4 regions of the Rhodococcus sp. JCM 9793 genome follow, and region 3 is predicted to be linked to each of the others. Evidence: riboswitches for the same ligand, from Rfam matches in the RefSeq annotation. Region 3 holds a riboswitch; each other region holds the start of a gene.
The links. A riboswitch is a leader RNA that binds a small molecule or an ion and turns the genes downstream of it on or off. The one in region 3 is predicted to bind S-adenosylmethionine.
Positions count from the first base shown of each region.

Region 1: it holds a riboswitch for S-adenosylmethionine, as region 3 does, so the genes downstream of both, ACZ46K_RS20110 (hypothetical protein) here and metX (homoserine O-acetyltransferase MetX) in region 3, are expected to answer to the same signal.
Region 2: it holds a riboswitch for S-adenosylmethionine, as region 3 does, so the genes downstream of both, ACZ46K_RS03065 (ABC transporter substrate-binding protein) here and metX (homoserine O-acetyltransferase MetX) in region 3, are expected to answer to the same signal.
Region 4: it holds a riboswitch for S-adenosylmethionine, as region 3 does, so the genes downstream of both, ACZ46K_RS30340 (aminotransferase class V-fold PLP-dependent enzyme) here and metX (homoserine O-acetyltransferase MetX) in region 3, are expected to answer to the same signal.

Region 1 covers NZ_AP043721.1:3,896,595-3,901,946, forward strand. The annotation lists gene idi (isopentenyl-diphosphate Delta-isomerase) at 1-236, shown strand, start outside; gene ACZ46K_RS20095 (VOC family protein) at 288-644, opposite strand; gene ACZ46K_RS20100 (TetR/AcrR family transcriptional regulator) at 697-1,365, opposite strand; gene ACZ46K_RS20105 (alpha/beta fold hydrolase) at 1,431-2,483, shown strand; gene ACZ46K_RS20110 (hypothetical protein) at 2,493-2,885, opposite strand; SAM riboswitch class IV at 2,914-3,026, opposite strand; gene ACZ46K_RS20115 (formate/nitrite transporter family protein) at 3,172-4,035, shown strand; gene ACZ46K_RS20120 (hypothetical protein) at 4,092-4,703, shown strand; gene ACZ46K_RS20125 (winged helix DNA-binding domain-containing protein) at 4,705-5,352, opposite strand, start outside.
Region 2 covers NZ_AP043721.1:197,745-203,096, forward strand. The annotation lists gene ACZ46K_RS03055 (ABC transporter permease subunit) at 1-656, opposite strand, end outside; gene ACZ46K_RS03060 (ABC transporter permease subunit) at 649-1,683, opposite strand; gene ACZ46K_RS03065 (ABC transporter substrate-binding protein) at 1,686-3,314, opposite strand; SAM riboswitch class I at 3,498-3,592, opposite strand; gene ACZ46K_RS03070 (oxidoreductase) at 3,867-4,283, shown strand; gene ACZ46K_RS03075 (LLM class flavin-dependent oxidoreductase) at 4,187-4,606, opposite strand; gene ACZ46K_RS03080 (LLM class flavin-dependent oxidoreductase) at 4,530-5,352, opposite strand, start outside.
Region 3 covers NZ_AP043721.1:2,704,560-2,709,911, reverse strand. The annotation lists gene ACZ46K_RS14545 (exodeoxyribonuclease III) at 1-451, opposite strand, end outside; gene ACZ46K_RS14540 (NADP-dependent isocitrate dehydrogenase) at 561-1,784, opposite strand; SAM riboswitch class IV at 2,061-2,175, shown strand; gene metX (homoserine O-acetyltransferase MetX) at 2,286-3,413, shown strand; gene ACZ46K_RS14530 (MarR family winged helix-turn-helix transcriptional regulator) at 3,466-3,933, opposite strand; gene ACZ46K_RS14525 (MFS transporter) at 4,098-5,352, shown strand, end outside.
Region 4 covers NZ_AP043721.1:6,076,997-6,082,348, forward strand. The annotation lists gene ACZ46K_RS30325 (YbaK/EbsC family protein) at 1-68, shown strand, start outside; gene ACZ46K_RS30330 (hypothetical protein) at 86-688, opposite strand; gene ACZ46K_RS30335 (putative leader peptide) at 745-837, opposite strand; gene ACZ46K_RS30340 (aminotransferase class V-fold PLP-dependent enzyme) at 889-2,199, opposite strand; SAM riboswitch class IV at 2,270-2,386, opposite strand; gene ACZ46K_RS30345 (Pls/PosA family non-ribosomal peptide synthetase) at 2,631-5,352, shown strand, end outside.

The DNA of each region.
Region 1 (5,352 bases), 1.2 Mb from region 3:
ATCGCGCGACGGCAGCGGACGGAACCGTCGAGAACGAGGTCTGCCCAGTGTTCTGCGCCCGCGCCGCATCCGGCCTCGACCCCGAACCATCCGAGGTGATGGAGTGGTCGTGGGTGTCGTGGACGGATATGCAGACTGCGGCGACCGTTCCGTGGCTCATCAGCCCGTGGGCAGCCGAGCAGATTCCGCAACTCGCGCAGGCCGGAGTTGCGCGGTGGGTCGACGCCGCGGTCTGACCCACCCCACTTGCCCGACGGCTGTCCCCGACGATCGATGGCCGAGAGGATTCACGCGTCGGACCACACGCCCAGTTCGTTACCACTCGGATCGAGGAAGGTGAACCGGCGCCCGCCGGGAAAGTCGTACGGTCCTGACGAGATTCTGCCTCCGGCACGTTCGACCGCGCCGACGGAGGCGTCGAGATCGCTGGAGTACAGCAAGACCAGAGGTCCGGCTGTGCCCGGTGCGCGCAGAGTCGTCAGTCCGCCGACCTCTCCGTCACCCTCGACTGCGCGAATGCCGGCGTATTCAGGCCCGTAGTCGTTGAAGTTCCAGCCGAAGGCGGATTCGTAGAAGGTGCGTGACGCGCGGAGGTCGGTAGCGCCGAGTTCGATGTAGTCGAATGCGTGATGTGTGTTTCCCATGAGGCCATGGTGACCCTCCCCACCGACATAGGCCGACGGACCCGGCATCCCGTCACGACTTTCGCGCACCGCTCGATCCAGCCGGCGACGGGATCGCATCCGTGCGGTCTGGCGATCGAGCGAGCCCCGTGTCCGCCGCGCAGACGGTGAACGCCTTCACGCTGCGGTCGATCTCGCGGGTGACGAGATCGACCGCTCCATCGGCATCCATCCCCGCAACCAGCACGGATTGCGTCGCACCGTTGCTGAGTGCCACCAACCTCATGGCCTCGTCGTGTGCCTCGACCTCGGACAGGCCGGCGCGACGAAGAAGTCGCTCGGCCTCGCCGACGGTCCCCCGCGACGCCTCGGCAAGGAACGACCTGATCCACGGATCGTTCGTCGTCTTCGCGAGGTAGGCGTACCAGACCGACACACCGACACGCGACGATGCATCGGTGGGGACAGGCTGGATGAGCAACGTCGCGAGGGCTGCTTTCGGATCGCCGGACGATCCCAGTTCGCGATAGCTCTTCTCAGCACCGGCGACCATCTCCTGCGCTCCGGACCGGATCAGATGTTGTTTCGATTCGAAGTAGTGCTGGATCCTGCCGATCGAGACGCCGGCCTCGACCGCCACCGCCTGAAAAGTCACCCCGTCGATACCTCGTTCGTGGATCACAGCCCACAGAGCCCACACGAGCTCTCTGCGGCGCTCGGCATGGTCGACCAATTTAGGCATGACAGGATTTTACAATATTTCTATACTGCAAACAGTTCGGATCGCCGACATCGAGGAGAAGAGACGTGAGTGAGCACACCGTAGGCACATACGCCCGGCTCGACCATCCACCACCCACCCGCCTTCACCACCGATTGCTCCGTCACCGATGGCTTCGCCGTAGCGGGTTTGTCGTGATTGCCGCGCTTGCCACAGTGGGCGCAATAAGTGTGCAGCAGTTCTTCTTCGGAGCTCAGAAGGTCGGGCACTTCCGCGATGCGGAGGGTCGCCGCACCTACGTCGAGGCGTATGAACAGGCAATGTCTGCGCTCCCCTCCCCTACGGCAACCCTCGACGTCACGACCCGTTTCGGCTCGGTTCGTGTCTACGAGTGGAGTTCACCGGAAACCGAGGACTCCGCTCCGGTCGTCCTGGTACCAGGCCGGTCGTCGGGTGTCCCGATGTGGACCGAAAATCTCACCGACTTCCTGCCACACCGACGCGTTCTCGCCTTCGACTCGCTCGGTGATGCCGGACTGTCGGTGCAGAGCGTTCCGCTGACCTCCTTCGGTGACCAGGCGACCTGGATCGACGACGCACTCGACGAACTCGCCGCCGAACCCGTCCACATCGTCGGCCATTCGTTCGGCGGCGCGATTGCAGCGACATACGCACGGCGATTCCCCGATCGCGTCCGATCGCTGACGCTCCTCGAACCCGTCTTCACCTTCGCGTATCCGTCCGCTCGCATGATGGCGTGGACGATGGTGTCGAGCCTGCCGCTCCTGCCGGAGGCCTGGCGCAACACCGCCCTCGGCAAGGTCGGCGGGGCCGAGTTCGATCCGAACGACGACATGGCAAAGATGATCGCTGCGGGCTCGGAGCACTATTCGGCAGCACTGCCGACGCCCTCGCCCCTCAACGACGACGAGATGGACTCTCTCACCATGCCCACCTATGTCGCCATCGCGGAACGGGATTCACTCGCCGGCGGCGACACCGCCGCGCAGCGGGCACGAACGCTTCCGCGCGCGACGGTCGACGTCTTCCCCGAGACCACCCATTCACTACCGATGCAGGCGAAAGAGCGTCTGGCGGTGGAGCTTCCCTCGTTCTGGAATGAGGCCGAACAGAACTGATCCGAATCCTCACCGTCCGGGCACGTACGTCAGCGCCGGGACACGTCCCGATACGCAATCCGTCCAGTGATCAGGAGCGGCGAGAGTGAAGGTCGCGGGCACATGGGGATCGGAACCCGGCAGAATCAGCACCCGCCACTGCGGAACCCAGGTCCCGATCTCCCCACCCGCGTGGACCACCCGGGCGATCGCGGCGGCGTCATGATGCCGGAATACGAGCCGTATTCCGTCCCAGGACAATTCGACGTGAGTATCGTCCAGCACGCACACGAGCGCACCGACACTGAGGTCGGAATCGCCGAAGGCCTTACGGGCGCGGATGAAATGGACGTGGTGACCGTCGCCGAACGAGGAGCACTCGTGGGCGTCTGCGCGATCGGTACTGTGGATACGGTCGGTCATGGTTATTCCTCCGGGTCGGCCCCGGGGCGGGGCGCTCGTGCCCGGGCCGGTCGGCCGCGAGCCGCTTCGTCATCCGAGCCACCCGCGAGCGTGGGGTTGGCGTGCCGTCAAGTCGGAGCTTGGCGACGGCATCTCGTGAAGCACCGCCAATATACATGATCGAGAGATCTCACAACCCGAGCGGCCCCGCTCGGAAGAGAACGCAACGCATCCTTATTGCCCCGCAACACACTGGTGACGGGCACTGCTGACACTGATCGGGCATTGTTCTCACCAGGAGGTTGCTGTGTCCTACGTTCCACCCGCCGAGTTGGCCCGCGCGATGGTCGACGCCGGCCAGAGCAAGGTCCTCATGTCCACCCGCGACACCCTGATCAGGGCGTACATGGCCGGTGCCATCCTCACGCTCGGAGCGGCGTTCGCGATCACCGTCACCGTGCAGACCGGCAACGCGCTCCTCGGAGCGATTCTCTTCCCGGTCGGATTCTGTCTGCTCTACCTGCTGGGGTTCGATCTACTCACCGGCGTGTTCACGATGGTCCCCATCGCCTATCTGGACAAACGTCCGGGGGTGACGATCGGGTCGATGCTCCGGAACTGGGGACTGGTCTTCGTCGGTAACTTCCTCGGAGCCGTCACAGTGGCCGTGCTGATCACATTCATCCTCACCTACGGCTACTCGATCCCGCCGGACGCGGTCGGTGAGCGTCTCGGCGAGATCGGTGAGGCCCGCACGCTCGGGTATGCCGAGCACGGCGCTGCCGGCATGGCGACCCTGTTCTTCCGTGGAATGCTGTGCAACTGGATGGTGTCCACCGGTGTTGTGGCAGCGATGATGTCGAAGAGTGTGCCGGGCAAGGTTCTCGTCATGTGGATGCCCGTCATGTTGTTCTTCTACATGGGATTCGAACACTCGGTCGTCAACATGTTCCTGTTCCCGTCCGGTCTGCTGCTGGGTGGAGACTTCACCCTCGGTGACTACCTGATCTGGAACGAAATCCCGACGGTTCTGGGCAATCTGGTCGGCGGTGTCGTGTTCGTGGGTCTTGCCCTCTACGTCACCCACGTTCGGACACAGCCCAAGCGCTCGGTCGCGACACCGCTCCCGGAGCATGCTGCAGTGACCGATAGGACTCCCGAATCCGTGTGAAGGGTCCGTTCGAGGCCTTCCGGTTCTTACGAGCACTCGATGCCTACTCTGATCGGATGGCGTCGTTCACACCGATCTCTCCGGCCGCACTTGCCGAACTGCTCGCCGAGCGGGCATGCGCACGACCGGGCCGGGTCGTCATGGCCATTTCGGCCGCCGACGCCGCTGACCCCATGGATCTGGCAAAGCGGGTGGTCGATACCCTGCGCACCGCGGGCCGTCCCGCGCACGCGGTAGCACTGCACGATTTCGTGCGACCGGCATCGCTCCGTCTCGAACACGGGCGCACCGACGAGCAGAGTTACCGGTCGAGCTGGTTCGACTACGACGCGCTGGACCGCGAGGTGGTGTCGTCGTTGAAGGAGCGGCATCGTTTTCTTCCGCGACTGTGGGACGAGACCACCGACCGCTCGGCCCGAGCCCGCCGGATCGACGCCGCAGACGATCACGTGATCATCGTGGCCGGCCCGATGCTCCTCGGCCGCGGTCTCACGTTCGATACGACCGTCGATCTGAGAATGTCCAAGGGTGCGCTCGAGCGGCGAACCCCCTCCGACCATCGTTGGACGATCGCGCCACTACTCGCGCATTCCGCCGACGCCTCGCCCGGTGCCGACATCGTCGTGCGTTTCGAACACCCCGACCGGCCCGCGCTGCGGGTTTCCTGAGTTACCCGGCTGCCAAGGCCTTGGCGAGGGGTGACGGGAATCTCGGCATCACCCGCACACCACCGAGCCATTCCTCGAGCCGCGCCGCTTCGTCGGTGAGGAATTCCGTGGCTTCCTTCCCTGCATCTTCGAGCATGTGGAGTCGAACTGCGCCGTCGTCGGTCTGCCACCACGTGCCGACGATCCTGCCGTCCCACCACGCCGTCGGTCCCGCGTTTCCACTGGTGTCGAAGAGTTGCTGCTTGTAGGGGCCGAGATACCACTCGCGTTCGAACCAGCCCATCGTCGTGGGATCGAGCGACGGCAACAGTGCACCCCACGGTTCGACAGCCGGAGCACGGTCGAGGTCGGCGGGAAGCAAGTAGCCGGTACGTCCCTCGAGATCCACTTCCACGGCCTCCAGTTCGGTCAGGGCCGCCCGGACCCCTCTGACCGTCGAGCCGAGCCACCACTTGATGTCGGCTTCGGTGCCCGGACCGAAGGCGCGCAGCCACATCTCGACGAGGTCGCGAAGTCCTTCCGATTCGCTCCGTGGTTCGATCTCCTCCCCCAACCACGCGGCAGTGCGTGCCCAGTTCGGTCGCGAGATGCGCCATGGCCCGTTGTTGGAGGCCCGGACCACCTGGCCCGAGGCCGACAACACCGTCAT
Region 2 (5,352 bases), 2.5 Mb from region 3:
GCGTACGCGTTGCGAAGCACATGACGGAACAGCACGGTGTGCCAGCGGACACCGGAGGCGAAGGCCGCTTCGACGTACAAGGTATGGCGCACCCGCAGCACCTCCGAACGCATGACGCGCGCGAAGTTCGCGACAAGCCCGATACCCACGGCGATCGCGACGTTGAGAGTGCCGAAGCCGAGAGCGGTGACCAGGGCGAGGGAAAGCAGCAGAGCGGGGATGGACAACAGCACATCGACGATCCGCATGAACACCGCGTCGACGAGGCTCCCCGCTGCACCGGACAGCAGACCGATGAGCGAGCCGATCACGATGGCGATGCCCACCGCAACCAGTGTCGCAGTCAACGACAGTGCAGCGCCGTGCACGACTCGGGTGTAGACGTCTCGGCCGATGTTGTCGGTGCCGAACCAGTGCGCGAGACTCGGCTCCTGCAGTTTGTCTGCGGGCACGCCCTGCAGGGGGTCGCCGGACGCGAAGAAAGCCGGGAACACCGCGAACCCGATAGCGATCAGCAGCACGGCGGCGGAGATCACCACGACCCAGTTGCGAAGCACCGTTCTCACCGCACTACGGAGGGCGAAGGGTTTCGCTGGTCTCGCTACCCGGACCTGGGAACCGGCTCGAATCGGGTCTCGAATCAGTGTGTCAGACATGGATACCCACTTTCGTGTCCTCGTCGATCGCCGGGCCCGTGTCTGCCCGAGCACGTACCGATTCGCCACGCCCCGAGGCACCGCCGGCACCGCGTCTTCCATCGACGATCCGCGGATCGATCAGTGGGTAGCACAGGTCCACAACGAGGTTGACGATCACGAACACGACCGAACCGAACACCACGATGCCCAGCACCACCGGAATGTCCTGTGCCATAACGGACATCTGGGTCAAGCGCCCGAGACCTGCACGGGAGAAGACCGTCTCCACGACAACCGATCCTGCGATCAGATTGCCGACGATCACACCGGCAATCGTGAAGGCCGGGATACTGGACAACCGCAGAGCGTGTCGCGTCTGGACGCGCCACCTCGATGCACCCTTCGCCCTGGCAGCCTCGATGTAGGGCTGACGCGCTGTGGTCTGCAGGCTCACCGCAAGCACCTGCGCGATGACTGCGCCCGTGGGGAGCGCCAGTGTGATCGCGGGGAGCAGCAGGTGTCCGATGCCGCCTTCACCGAACGCGGGGAACAGCTTCAACCGGAACGAGAACAACTGGAGCAGAATAAGTCCCACCCAGAATGTGGGCACAGCGACACCCAATGGAGGCAACGAGAACAAGACGTTCCGCAACCAGCCGATACGCGTGTACGTGGCGAAAAAAGCGACGACGGTACCGAAGGCCACCGCCAGTACCAGCGCGAACGATGCGAGGGCAAAGGTACTCGGCAACGCGTCGGCGATCGCCTCCGTCACCGGCCTGCCGGTGGAGATCGAGATTCCGAAATCACCGCGGACCGCATTGCTCAGAGCATTCCAGTACTGAACCCACACCGGCTGATCCAGGCCGTAGCGCGCCTGCAGCTGCTCGATTGCGGCAGCGTCGACCGGTGTTCCGTTGTCGGAGCCGGCCACCATGCTCACCGGATCGGACGGTAGGAGGAACAGAACGCCGAACGAGACGGTGAAGGCGGCCCACAGGACGCCGACGGCCTGGAGGAAGCGGGAAGCGAGGTAGCTCATCATGTCTACTCGCTGAGCCAGGTGTCGAAGAACTGCAGGCGTGCCGACGCTTCGAACAACAGGTCTTGTACCTTCGGTCCGGCACCGATCGCCTGCGACAACTCCACCGTCGGAATGAACAGGGCGTTGTCGATCACGAGTTGCTGAGCCTCCCCGATGTAGCCGTTCCGTGCCGCCGGGTCGGTCGTCGTGAGCTGCGCCGTGAGTACGTCGTCGAGTTCCGGAATCGGACCACGCTGGTTGAGGTTCCGGCCCTCCGTACCGAACGCTGTGCGCAAAATGTCGCCATCGGCTCGAGTGCTGTTGTAGTAGGTGGTGTCGTAGTCTCCGGAAGTCTGGCGGGCAGTGGTCTCGGGTGTCGACACAAGATCGAGTTGCAGGTCGACACCGACCTCCCGCAGTTGCTGCTGGACGAGTTCGAGAATCGCCTGGTTCCCCGCGAACACCGAGCTGAACAGCACCGAGAAGCTCAACCGCTGGCCGTCTTTGACGCGGATGCCGTCGTCGCCCGGCACCCATCCGGCGTCGTCGAGGATCTTCGTCGCAGCGTCGGGGTCGTACGTGACCTCGTCCACCGCGACGTACCCGGGTGTCACCGAGGCGAGGGCGCTCGTCGCAGGCTCGAAGTCGGGACCGAGAACCGTGTCGACGAGCTCGGTGCGGTTGATCGCAGGGATCAGCGCACTGCGGACGGCGGGATCGGAGAGTACGCCGCGGCTCACGTTGGGCTGGAACCCGAACGGGAGGCCAGGGTTCGGCGTGGTGAGAATGCGGCCACCGACCCCTTCGATCTGCGCGGCATCCTGCGGAAGGGCATCGGAGACCGCGTCGAGCTGATCGGAGGCAAGAGAGCCTGTGCGAACACCGGATTCGGGAACGATCGTGAATTCGATGCGGTCGAGGTACGCCTCACCGTCGTGCGCGAAGACGTCCGATCCCCAGGCGTACCCGGCACGCTTGACCAGGGTTGCCGACCGGTCCTGCTGGTAGTCCTCATACGTGAACGGTCCCGTGCCGGAGAGTTCGCCTGCACACCGTTCCTCGGCGCTCTTCGCGACGTCCTCTGCGGAGAGAAACCCGAGTTGATGAGTCGAGGTGGCCTGGAGGAACGGCGCGTTGGGCGCCGAGAAATCGACGCTGGCCGTGTGCTCGTCGATCACGGTGGTGCCGGTGTAACCGGCGAGGTATCCGGTGGCCTGCGGAGCCTTGACTCCGCCGAGAGTGTTCACAATGGAATCGAAGTTGCTCTGCACCGATTCTGCGGTGAAAGGTGTTCCGTTGCTGAAGGTCACGCCTTCCTTCAGGTGGAAGGTGAACTGTGTGGAGTCCTCGTTGACGTCCCAGCTCTCGGCGAGCCACGGCGTGATCTCACCGGTCTCGGGGTCCTGATCTGTGAGTGAGTCGACAACCTGACGAGCGACGTAGATGGTCTGGTTGCTGCCGGCCTGCGCGGGATCTGCGCACGTGGGGGCCTGCGACAGGCCGTACCTGAGCGTGCCCCCGGCCTGCGGGGTACCACCACCCGGCGCGGCGGCCGACTCGGATCCGCACGCGGACAAACCGACGACCAGCACCGCAGCGACACCCACCACCGGAATCACACGACGGGATGCATGAATGAACGAGAAGGACACCTGAACTCCGTGGTCTCTACATGACAGCGATCTCTACATGACAGCGGCAGCATCGAACCGAAGCGATGCGGCCGGATGAGAATTGGACGGGTCGACCGTCGACAGATGTCGGCACTGTGCCGGCACAGGTCGATATGCAGGCACGACCACGTCACCACGACATCTTCGTGTGTCATGAACAGTCCTCCATCGTTCCCGGCGGTAGCACCCTCACCCACGAGGTAGGGGGGTTGCTGCGACGTCGTCGAGCCAGGTCTCTCGGTCGCTCTGGATGGTCGTTGTCGATGCTAGACATTCCCGGCCCCCGGATGAACCGTTCCCCTCACGGTGATTGAAAGTCTTATGAGGCTGCAGCAGTAGCCACTATCGTCACCGAATCCGCGACTGTGCATCCGCCCCCCCCGCGAGGCCGATTCATGACCGTTCGAACCGAATCCACACTCGACACCGCCACATCGGCCCAGATCCTGTTCGAGCCCCTCGCACTGCGCGAGGTGACCTTCGGTAATCGAGCGCACCGAAGTCGGCGGCACGCACCTAGGGTTCGGTGCGGTGGTCGCCGAGGCCACCGCCGTCACACCGGGCGGGCGGATCAGTCCGCAGGACACCGGGCTGTGGAACGACGAGCAGACTCGCGCATGGTCTCGCATCGTCGACTTCGTTCACGAGCGCGGCACCCGCGCCGGCATTCAGCTCACTCACGCGGGACGCAAAGCATCGATCCACCGCCCCTGGGATACCGAGCAGGGCAGCATCTCTCCGTCCGAGGGCGGTTGGCCCGGCGTCGCCCCCGACTCTTCAGCGTTTCCAGGGCTCGCGGAGCCGAACGGACTCACGTCCGGGGAGATCGGGGACATCGACGATGCATTCGGCTACTCCGCCCGCCGGGCCGACCGCGGCGGATTCGATCTGCTCGAACTCCAGGCCGCGCAACGCACCGCACCGGTCACCTCGTCGGCTTCGCGGTGAAGCGCTTCCGGGTCGGTCACCTGAGTAGCGCCGTATGTACCTGCCCGAGTCGGGCTATCGGTGGTCTCCGCGACCCATCCTGCACGACCGTGCGACGCAAAACCTGCGCTGGCAAGCTGATTCGCCAGGTGGAACGGCTCGGCATGGATCGCGCCCACGGCGGGGACCGATCCGATTGTCTCGGTGAAAGCGGCCGCGAATGCCACGACCTCCACGGGGTCGAGACGACCTGTGATCATGGGGTGGTCACCTCGAGTTGCCGGGTCGGCGAATGTCGCGATCGCGAATCCGGCCCGCTCGACGCGACGAACGAGATCGATGATCGACGGGCCGGCGGTGTTGAATCTCCTTCCGCAACACGGGAGCCACCTCCGCCTGGAAAAGCTCGAGGCTCGCGCGCTGCTCCGCTGCAGTCAGCCCACCTCGGTCGGCTGTCACGTGCATGACTTCATGTCCGAGACGCTCGTGATAGCGGAGCACCTTGTCGATCACTTGCTGCGGGCCGCCGACGAGCGCGGAACTGCGTTCGACAAAGTCCTCGACACTCTCGAAGACCACCGGCAGCCCCGAGCCCCGCGCGAACTGCTGCCGCTGCTCGAACAACGGCCGGAACCGCTCGACTGCTTCCTGTGACGTCGGCGCGACGTACAGTCCCGCCGTGCCCGCTCCCACCCGTGCATCCGAGGGGTCGTGCCCGTATGCCGCCCATCTGTCGCGGTAGTACTCGATCAGTTCGGCGTATGGCTCGATCGGGTTGGTGACGTTGGCCGAGAACACCGGATCGCCATATTGTGCTGCTGCATCCACGGATTCGCGGCTCGTGGCGCTGCCATGCCACATCGTCAGACGTGGTTGCAGCGGACGAGGAACCGTGACCGCGTCGGTGAGCGAGGGCCGGAAGGATCCTTCCCATGTGACCCGCTCGTTCTCCCACAACAGCCGGAAGAGTTCGTAGCCTTCACGGTTACGATCCCACTGGTCGTCGGGCGTGACGTGGAACAGGTCGGCCTGCGCTGTGCCGTTACCCTTGCCGATTATCAGCTGCAAGCGACCTCCGGAGAGATTGTCG
Region 3 (5,352 bases):
CCATGTCCCGGCCCGCCTCGATGACATCGGCCGCGCGCTCACCCAGGTGCACGGCGAAGGTCTTCATGAAGCGTTCCTTGTCGTCCTGCTTCGGGGTCTCCGCTTCGCCGGTGGGCAGGTAGAGGCTACCGACCGTCACATCCGCGTAGTCCGCCTCGATGTAACGGCCGGATTCGGCAAAGTCGTCGTCGAAACCCACTCGCACGGCATCTGCCGGCGTTCTCGACAGGATCGCGACCCCCGCCCGGCCCTTGACGGACGACTCGGATCCCACGACATGCCAGCCCGCGTCGAGGGCCGGAGCAATCGCAGTGTGGAACTGCTTCTCACTCGCGCGCACTTCCTGAAGACAGACGATGTCGGCGGCCGATGTCCCGAGCCAGGCCAGCAGGCCCTTGCCGGCCGCTGCGCGTACGCCGTTGACATTCACTGTGGTGATGGTGAGGGGCACGCCGACACCGTATCCGACACGATGACCGGAGCCGAAAACCGCGATGACCGGAGCCGAGAACACGGGACGCCCCTGGTAGGACATCCCGTGTCGTCGCTAGGGCCGCATCTCAGTGCGAGGCGCGGGCCTTCTGCAGGTTTTCGTCGAGCGCACCGAGGAACTCCTCGGTGGTCAGCCACGACTGTTCGGGGCCGACGAGCAGCGCGAGGTCCTTGGTCATGATGCCCGCCTCGACAGTCTTGATGACAACGTCTTCGAGCGCCTGGGCGAACTCGATGACCTCGGGGGTGCTGTCGAGCTTGCCACGATGTTCGAGACCACGGGTCCAGGCGAAGATCGACGCGATCGGGTTGGTCGACGTCGGCTTGCCCTGCTGGTGCTGCCGGTAGTGCCGGGTGACGGTGCCGTGTGCGGCCTCTGCCTCGACGGTCCTGCCGTCCGGGGTCATCAGTACGGAGGTCATGAGGCCGAGCGAGCCGTAGCCCTGCGCGACGGTGTCGGACTGGACATCACCGTCGTAGTTCTTGCAGGCCCAGACGTAGCCGCCTTCCCATTTGAGGGACGACGCCACCATGTCGTCGATGAGGCGGTGCTCGTAGGTGAGCCCCGCTGCGTCGAACTCCGCCTTGAACTCGTCCTCGTAGATCCGCTGGAACTCGTCCTTGAACATGCCGTCGTAGGCCTTGAGGATCGTGTTCTTGGTCGACAGGTAGACCGGGTAATTGCGCTGCAGACCGTAGGACAGCGAGGCGCGCGCGAAGTCCTGGATGGACTTCTTGTAGTTGTACATCCCCATGACGACGCCGCCGTCCTCGGGGATCCTGCAGACCTCGTGCTCGATCGGCTCGGAACCGTCGTCCGGAGTGTAGGTGATGGTGACGGTGCCGGCCCCGGGGACCTTGAAGTCGGTGGCGCGGTACTGGTCGCCGAATGCGTGACGGCCGACGATGACCGGCTTGGTCCAGCCCGGAACCAACCGAGGCACGTTGGAGATGATGATGGGGGCCCGGAAGATGGTGCCGCCGAGGATGTTACGGATTGTGCCGTTGGGCGACCGCCACATCTTCTTCAGGCCGAATTCCTCGACGCGCGCTTCGTCCGGGGTGATGGTCGCGCACTTGACGCCGACACCGTGCTTCTTGATGGCGTTCGCGGAGTCGATGGTGACCTGGTCGTCGGTCGCATCGCGATTCTCGATGCCGAGGTCGTAGTATTCGAGATCGACATCCAGATAGGGATGGATGAGCTTGTCTTTGATGAACTGCCAGATGATGCGAGTCATCTCGTCGCCGTCGAGTTCGACGACCTTACCCTCAACCTTGATCTTGGACATACGCGGTTCGTGTCCTCCTTGGACGGCAGTCGAGTCCCCGATCGGCCGCACTTCAGGAATACGGCCGCCTTCAGCTCAGGTATCCGAGCGTGGCTCTGCACGCGTCCGGTGCGGAGCCAAACAGAACAAGCGTACTGCTATTCGATCCGCACACAACCCTGGTCACGCCCTCTCGAACGCTACTGAGCAGTAACTTTCGCCATGTCCGACACCGGCCGAGGAGAGGTCGAGAGCCGCCTATCGAGCCGCCCGACCCAGCCGTTAGACTTCCGACGAGGTCATGAGTGCCAGCGCGAAGCCCCGGCTTGCTGGTCGGCAACCCTCCGGCCAGGGTGGGGTGCTCCGGGTGAGGACACGGTCGTCGGCGCACCGCCGACGACAAGCCGGCTCCTGGGAGGTTCGAAATGCTGATGAACTGTCGACACCGGCGCCCCCTCCAGCCCTCCGACATGGCAAGTAGGACGCGATGACCATCACCACCGGCCTCGAGGCGGTCGCATCTTGACAGCAGGTACCAACCGTCGGCGGATCGAACTCCCCGCGGAAGACGGACAGCTCGACACAGTCGACATCGGCAACATCACCCTCGAGAGCGGCGACATCCTTCCCGACGTCACCATCGCTCTGCAGCGGTGGGGCGCGCTGTCGCCCACCCGCGACAACGTCGTACTCGTCGAGCACGCCCTGACCGGCGACTCACACATCACCGGGCCCGCCGGACCGGATCACCCGTCCCCCGGCTGGTGGTCCGGCATGGTCGGCCCCGGCGCCCCGATCGACACCGACCGATGGTGCGTGGTTGCCACCAACGTCCTCGGCGGATGCCAAGGCACCACCGGACCGGGCAGCACCGCGCCCGACGGAAAACCGTGGGGTTCGCGATTCCCCCGGATCACCATCCGCGATCAGATCACCGCGGAATCCGCCCTTCTCGATGCTCTCGGCATCGACTCGTTGGCCGCGGTGACGGGTGGATCGATGGGTGGCATGAGGTCGCTCGAATGGATCGTCACCCACCCGAACCGGGTGCGGGCAGCGCTGGTCCTCGCAGTCGGTGCCCGTGCCACCGCCGATCAGATCGGCATCCAGAGCACCCAGATCGCTGCCATCATGGCAGATCCGGACTGGCAGGGCGGCGACTACTACGAGAGTGGCCGCCGACCGGAGGCCGGGCTGGGAATTGCCCGCCGCATGGCCCACCTGTCATACCGCAGCGAGGAAGAACTCGACTCACGGTTCGCGAATCTTGCTCAAGACGACGAGGATCCGTGGAGTGACGGGCGCTACGCGGTGCAGAGCTATCTCGACCACCAGGCGTCGAAGCTCGTCAACCGATTCGATCCCGGGACCTATGTGGTGCTCAGCGACGCAATGAACCGGCACGACGTGGGCCGCGGTCGCGGTGGCATCGAGGCCGCATTGGGGAGCACGCGTGTGCCGACGATCGTCGCGGGTGTCGATTCCGATCGGCTCTACCCGATCCGATTGCAGCAGGAGATCGCAGATGGTCTGCCCAATTGCGACGGTCTGCGCGTCCTCGAGTCACGCGACGGACACGACGGCTTCCTCACCGAGGCCGATGCGGTCGCGAAACTGCTCGTCGAACTGATGGGGTTGGCGAGGGCCTGATCGGGCCGATCGATCCGGCCCGATCTCGACGGTCTATCTACGTAATCCCGAGCTATCTACGTAACCCCGAGTCGGCCTCTGCCGAGTGAACGGACAGCTGCGCGTATTCCTCGATGTCCACATTGAATCGATGCAGGGCATCAGCGAAGGCTGCGACCTCCTCGTCGGTCCAATCGACGAGGATGCGCTCGAGTGCGGCGACCGACCGATCACGGGCCTGAACGAGACTTTCCAGGCCGAAATCGGTGAGCGCGAACTTGCGGGCGATGCCGCCGGCAGGGTCGTCGACGCGCTCGAGCAGTCCGTCGCGCACAGCCGCCGCGGTCTGCCGCTGCAGCGTCGACGCGTCGAGGCGCAGCGCCTCACTCAGCTCGCCGATCGAGCGGGGCCCATCGGACCGGATGCGGCTCAACAGAAGATATGAACTGCGCTCGAGCATGCGTCCGCGCCGATGCCCCGCGATCGTATGACGACTCAGCAGCATCTGCTCGTACTCGATATCGCCGATGCGACGGTCCATGGCGATCCTCCTCGTCTCATGAGAAGCCTGAATGTCCTGTGAGAAGCCTAACAGAGGGCATGCATCATACATATGCACTATGCATATGCTAGATACATATGTATAGTGCATATGCATGAAGCATGCAGGTTAGCTGCACGGCTCATCGGAAGGACTCCCCTACTATGGCCAAACCCGTTGCCCGCCCAGGGCTGGTGATCGCCGCACTCGCGTCCGCCGGCATCTCATCCGCGTTCACGCAGACGATGGTCACACCGCTCGTCGCACTGCTGCCCGGGATCTTCGACACCACCTCCGACAACACCACCTGGATCTTCACGGCAACGTTGCTCGCCGCGGCAGTCGCCGTGCCGATTTCCGGGCGCCTCGGTGACCTTTTCGGCAAGCGCCGGATGATGCTCCTGCTTGCACTGCCACTCACCATCGGCGCCATCATCTGCGCCCTCGCCCCATCCCTGCAGGTCATGATCCTCGGTCGCGCACTGCAAGGCCTCGGCTCCGGCATGGTTCCGCTCGGAATAGCGCTGCTGCGTGACGTGGTGCCGAAGGAGAGGCTTTCTTCGGCCATCGCGACGGTGAGCTCCACGCTCGGCGCCGGTGCCGCGATCGGACTGCCGATCTCTGCTGCCCTCATCGAGTTCTCCTCCTGGCGCGTGCTCTTCTGGGCCGCAGCCATCGTGAGCGGTCTCATCGCACTCACGATCTGGAGGGTTGTCCCCGACGTTCCCGCCGGCGCCGGAGGGCAGCGCTTCGACGGAATCGGCGCCGCGGGACTCGCGGTCGGCCTCGTCTCCTTGATCCTCGGAATCTCGAAGGGATCCTCGTGGGGATGGTCCTCCCCGCTCACGCTCGGACTGCTGGTCTCAGCCGTCATCGTCCTCGTCTTGTGGGGCACGTGGGAGCTGCGCACCTCCGATCCACTGATCGACCTGCGCACGACCGCACGACCTCGCGTGCTACTGACCAACATCGCGTCGATCTTCGTCGGGTTCGGGATGTACGCGAGCTCGCTCGTCTTCCCGCAGGTGCTGCAACTGTCGACGGCGACCGGGTACGGTCTCGGCCAGTCGATCCTTGCGGCCGGGCTCTGGCTGGCTCCGGCCGGCCTCATGATGCTCGTACTCTCGCCGGTGGGCGGCCGGATGAGCGATGCACGCGGGCCGAAGTTCACCTTCCTGCTGGGTGTCGTCATCCTCGCCGCAGGCTACGGCGTCGCGCTGCTCGCGATGAGTCACGCATGGGGCATTCTCCTTGCCGGCCTCGTCGTCAACAGCGGTGTCGCGTTCGCCTACGGGGCCATGCCCGCAATCATCATGAGCTCCGTGCCACACAGCGAAACTGCCGCCGCGAACGGCTTCAACACGCTCATGCGCTCACTCGGCACGTCGATCGGATCCGTGATCGTGGGCATCGTGCTCG
Region 4 (5,352 bases), 2.7 Mb from region 3:
CCCTCTTCCGCACATCGTTCACCGAACTCCTGCGGGTGACCGCGGGGGTCGACGTCGTGGTCGACTGATACCGATTCCCGGCAGGTCAGGATGCGAGGGCAACGCCTCGGCCGATGCCGGCCTCGATGCCTCGACCTTCGGCGAACCTGCGGCCGATCTCCACCGACGACGGTGAAATCTCGATCAGGCCTCGGGACCGCAGCCACGGCAGGGCTCCGTCGACGATGTTGTCGACCGTGGCGCCGCCGGCCACCGGGATCAACGTGACACCGTCGGCGACCTTCACTGCATGAATGTCGGCGATCAGACCACCCAGTCCGCTCGGTGTGCCGACATAGGAGAGGCCGGCCGCTCCCCCACCGTCCCTGCGCCACGCGTCCTGTGCGCGGCGACGAGCCACACGCACTTCGACGTCGACGATCACTTCGAGGTCGACCAGCACGGTGAGAGTGTCGGGATCGCGCACTTCCGCGACGGCATCGGCTCGTACCCGATCGCGGATCTTGCGCGCTTCCCGCAGATCGACTGCGCGTACCCGCACGACGGTAGGCGGAGCGGCACTGAGGTCGAGCGACCCTCCGCCGTCACGATCGACGGTGAGATCGGCCCAGACGTCAGGGCCGGATCCCTCCACGAACTCGACCGCGACACGCAGGGATCTGCCCGAAGGAAAGTTGCTGTAGGACATGAGAATTCCTCTCGATATGCCTGATAAGGCATCGAAAAATGGGAGCGGGAACCTCGTCAGTCCGAACAGATACAGGAGGCCGTGCGGCACAGATCGACGTGGCGACGGCACCACTGCACCGCTGCCTCTGTCGAACTCCACACTGCCATGCCGGAAATCCTACTGATCCTGTGGGGAATTGTCGATCGCGAGCGCGATCATCAGACGCATTCCGCCGCACCGTCGCCCGACGGCGTGAGACCGGGCCGGGTCTCCGGCGACGGGCCCCACGCTCCATCGGCCTTGGAATAGGACCACGACGACCCATCCGCAACCAGCTGCCGAAGGGCCGCAAGCAGACGATCGACGTCCGCAGAGGAACTTCCCAGGCCCAGGGATGCGCGCACCGCACCGCCGGGAAGGCCGACTCGGGCGAGCAACGGGTGGGCGCAGAAGCGGCCGTCGCGAACCCCGATGCCGTGTTCGGCCGAAAGGTACGCAGCGATCTCACCGGGCTCGAAGCCGTCGATGCCGAAGGTGACGATACCGACGCAGTCCGCCGAATCATCCCACAGGCGAAGAATTTCCACGCCATGGATGTCACGCAGGCCGTCGACGAGTTGCGCGCACAACAGTTCCTCGTGACGTGCCGCGGCCTCGGCGTCGTGCGACGCGAGGGTGTCGCACGCGGCAGCGATCGCCGCGACCCCCAGCACGTTCGGGGACCCGGCCTCGTGACGGGCAGGGGCGCACGCCCACTCGGTGTGATCGAGGGAGACCTCACGCACCGCACCACCACCGGCAAGATACGGCTCCGCCTCATCGAGCCAGTCACGACGCCCGACGAGCACACCGGCACCGAACGGCGCGTACAACTTGTGGCCCGAGAACGCGAGATAGTCGACACCGAGCTCCGCGAGATCGACGCGGCGATGCGGGACCAGCTGGGCACCGTCGACGAAGATCCGCGCACCGCACGCGTGGGCGAGGTCGGCGAGTTCGGCGATCGGCAGAACCTCGCCGGTGACATTGGAGGCTCCGGTCACGGCGAGCAGTGCCGCCGGTGCACGTTCGAGCTCGACGGCGATCCGCCACACGGTCTCCGAAACCGAGTCGGCAGCTTCGACCACACGAGTGTTCTTCCACGGCAACAGGTTCGCGTGATGCTCGATGTCGAGGACCACGACATCACCGGGGACCGCACCGGCGAGCAGATTGATCGAATCCGTGGTGTTCCGGGTGAAGACCACGACCTGATCCTCATCGGCACCGACGAACCGGGAGACCGACTCGCGAGAGTCCTCGTAGCTCGTGGTGCTGATACGCGATGCATAGCCCGCGCCGCGATGCACGCTGGCGTAGAACGGCAACAGTTCGGAAATCCGGTCCGTCACACTCGCCAGAGCCGGTGCGCTGGCCGCATAATCGAAGTTCGCGTAGGAGCAGGTGCCGCCCTGTACGAGAGGAACCTGCACGTCACAGCCCGACACGCGAGCAAAGGGAGCGATACAGGTGGCGGTGGCAACAGTCATGACGAATTTCCCTCGTATATCAGGGACCCGTCGGTGATCGCCACAACTGAGGCGAATCGTTCGCCGGCGGAGTCCGCGCTTGCTGCGCCCAGGTTCGGAACGTCAGCCAGGTCGTCACCCGGAGCACCCCACCGCGGTGGAGGGTTGCCGACCAGCGAGCCGGGGCTTGACGCTGGTACTCATGACCTGTCGAAGACAATGACACCGGGCACACTTCGTGTCAAGTCGATGCCCCGATCGAGGCCGGAGCACCGATCTCGAGCAGACGCAAATTTCTCCTTCTGACCTGCAAAGGAGCCGCCGTCGTGCTTTGCTCTGTTGCGTGATGCAGCACCGCACGATCTCCGATTTCGGACGCACCGAAAGTTCATCTGCTGTCCACCTTCACGTGAGATAAACCGGATCGCCCAATCGAGTAGAAGGACAGCGGATTGTCTGCTCAACCCCCACCCGCAGCCGACGACACGTCGCTCGTACCGGAGATCTTTCTGCGCGGATCGCATGCACCCGCGCCGCGCACACTCGTCGACGTACTGCGCGCCACCGCCGAAGCGCACCCGCACGCTCCCGCGATCGACGACGGCACGACGATGCTCGAATACTCCGAACTCCTCGACCTGGTGGTCGCGGGAGCCCGTGGACTCGCGGAGGCAGGTGTGGGCGCCGGCGATCGCGTCGGGGTGCGCATGTCGTCCGGGTCCAGGAACCTCTACGTCACCATCCTGTCCGTACTCGCGGCGGGCGCGGCCTACGTCCCTGTGGACGCCGACGATCCGGACGAACGCGCCGAGCTGGTCTTCTCCGAGGCGAAAGTCACCGCGATCGTCACCGATGCGGGGATCGGTCCCGGCACCGCACCACCGGCCGACGAACCGGAGGTACGCGAGCCTGCCCTCGACGACGACGCGTGGATCATCTTCACCTCCGGTTCCACCGGCACCCCGAAGGGCGTCGCCGTCACACACCGCAACGCCGCAGCCTTCGTCGACGCCGAAGCGAACCTGTTCTGCCAGGACGAACCGCTCGGCCCCCGCGACCGGGTGCTCGCCGGCCTGTCCGTCGCCTTCGACGCGTCGTGCGAAGAGATGTGGCTGGCCTGGCGGCACGGCGCGTGCCTCGTTCCGGCGCCGCGTTCGCTGGTGCGCTCCGGAATGGATCTCGGCCCGTGGCTGGTCTCCCGCAACATCAACGTCGTCTCCACGGTCCCGACCCTCGCGGCGATGTGGCCCGGCGAAGCCCTCGAAGCGGTGCGCCTGCTCATCTTCGGCGGTGAAGCATGCCCGCCCGACCTCGCCGAGCGTCTCGCCGTGCCCGGCCGCGAAGTGTGGAACACCTACGGCCCCACCGAAGCGACCGTGGTCGCGTGCGCAGCCATCATGGACGGCACCGGCCCCATCCGCATCGGCCTCCCACTCGACGGCTGGGATCTTGCGGTCGTCGACGCCGAGGGCAATCCCGTCGCCGAAGGGCAGACCGGCGAGCTCGTGATCGGTGGTGTCGGGCTTGCCCGCTACCTGGATCCGGCGAAGGACGCCGAGAAATATGCGCCCATGCCGACCCTCGGCTGGGACCGCGCCTACCGCAGCGGCGACCTCGTCGTGCTCGACAGTGCCGGACTCCTCTTCCAAGGCCGCGCCGACGACCAGGTCAAGATCGGCGGGCGCCGCATCGAGCTCGGCGAGGTCGACAACGCACTGCAGAATCTGCCCGGTGTCGCCGGGGGTGCGTGCGCGGTCCGCAAGACCGCCGCCGGGAGCTCGATTCTCGTCGGCTACATCGCCTCTACCGATCCCGACTTCGACGTCGCGTCGGCACACGACCTGCTGTCCGAGCAGCTTCCTGCTGCACTCGTGCCACGTCTCGCTCTCGTCGACGAGCTGCCCACGCGCACGTCCGGGAAGGTCGATCGCAACGCACTGCCGTGGCCGCTGCCCGGCGCCGACGCCGACTCGGTCGAAGCGCTCGGGCTGCCCCCGACGGCGGAATGGGTCGCGGGACTGTGGTCGTCACTGCTCGGCGCCCACATCGAGGGGCTCGACGACGACTTCTTCGAACTCGGCGGCGGTTCCCTCTCTGCCGCACAGCTCGTCACAGCACTGCGTGAGCGGTACCCCGAGATGACGGTCGCGGAGCTCTACGACCGTCCCCGGCTCGGGTCTCTCGCGGTCTACCTCGACGAACTGGCCCCCACCGCGACCGCAGCCCCACGCGAGGTCGCCCCGGTCTCCCGATGGGCGCAGTTCCTCCAGCTCGCCGCGACCGTGCCTCTGACGACGTTGACCGGTCTCCAATGGATCACGTGGCTCGCGATCCTGAACAACGTCATCGCGCTCGTCACCGATGTGCCGTGGACCGCGACTCTGTCATGGTGGTGGGTCGCCGTCGGCATCGTCGTGTTCCTTACTCCGCTCGGCCGGATGAGCACCGCGGTCCTGGGCGCCCGGATCCTCCTCCGCGGGCTGACACCGGGCAGCTATCCCCGCGGCGGCTCGATCCACCTACGTCTGTGGACAGCGCAGCGACTGTCGGAGGCGTCCGGTGCGACCAATCTGTCAGGAGCGCCCTGGATGCGTCAGTATGCGCGGGCGCTGGGGGCGAAGATCGGTCATGGTGTCGACCTGCACACCCTCCCCCCGGTCACCGGCATGCTCGAACTCGGCGACGGCTGCTCGATCGAACCCGAAGTGGACCTGTCGGGGTACTGGGTGGACGGTGACATCGTCCACATCGGGAGTATCCGGATCGGGGCGGGTGCGTCGATCGGTGCGCGCTCGTTCCTCGCCCCTGGTTCACGCGTCGGCAAGAACGCCGAGGTCGAGGCCGGCTCCGCGGTGTTCGGCCGGGTCAAGGCGAGTCAGCACTGGGCCGGTTCACCCGCGCAGAAGACGGGAAAGGCCGAACCCCAGTGGCCGTCCGAGGACCCACCCCGCGGAGCCCGTTGGGTTCCCGTCTTCGGCGTGACGTCGATCCTCCTCGCGGGACTTCCGATCATGTCGATCGGCGCCGGTGTCGCTCTGCTCGTCTGGTGGGTGAAGGACACCACGAGCGTGCCCGAGGCCGTGGTCCGTTCTCTTGCGATGCTCCCGGCCGGCGGAATTCTCACCATGGCCGTGTTCGCTGTCCTCACCCTGATCACCGTGCGACTGTTGTCGA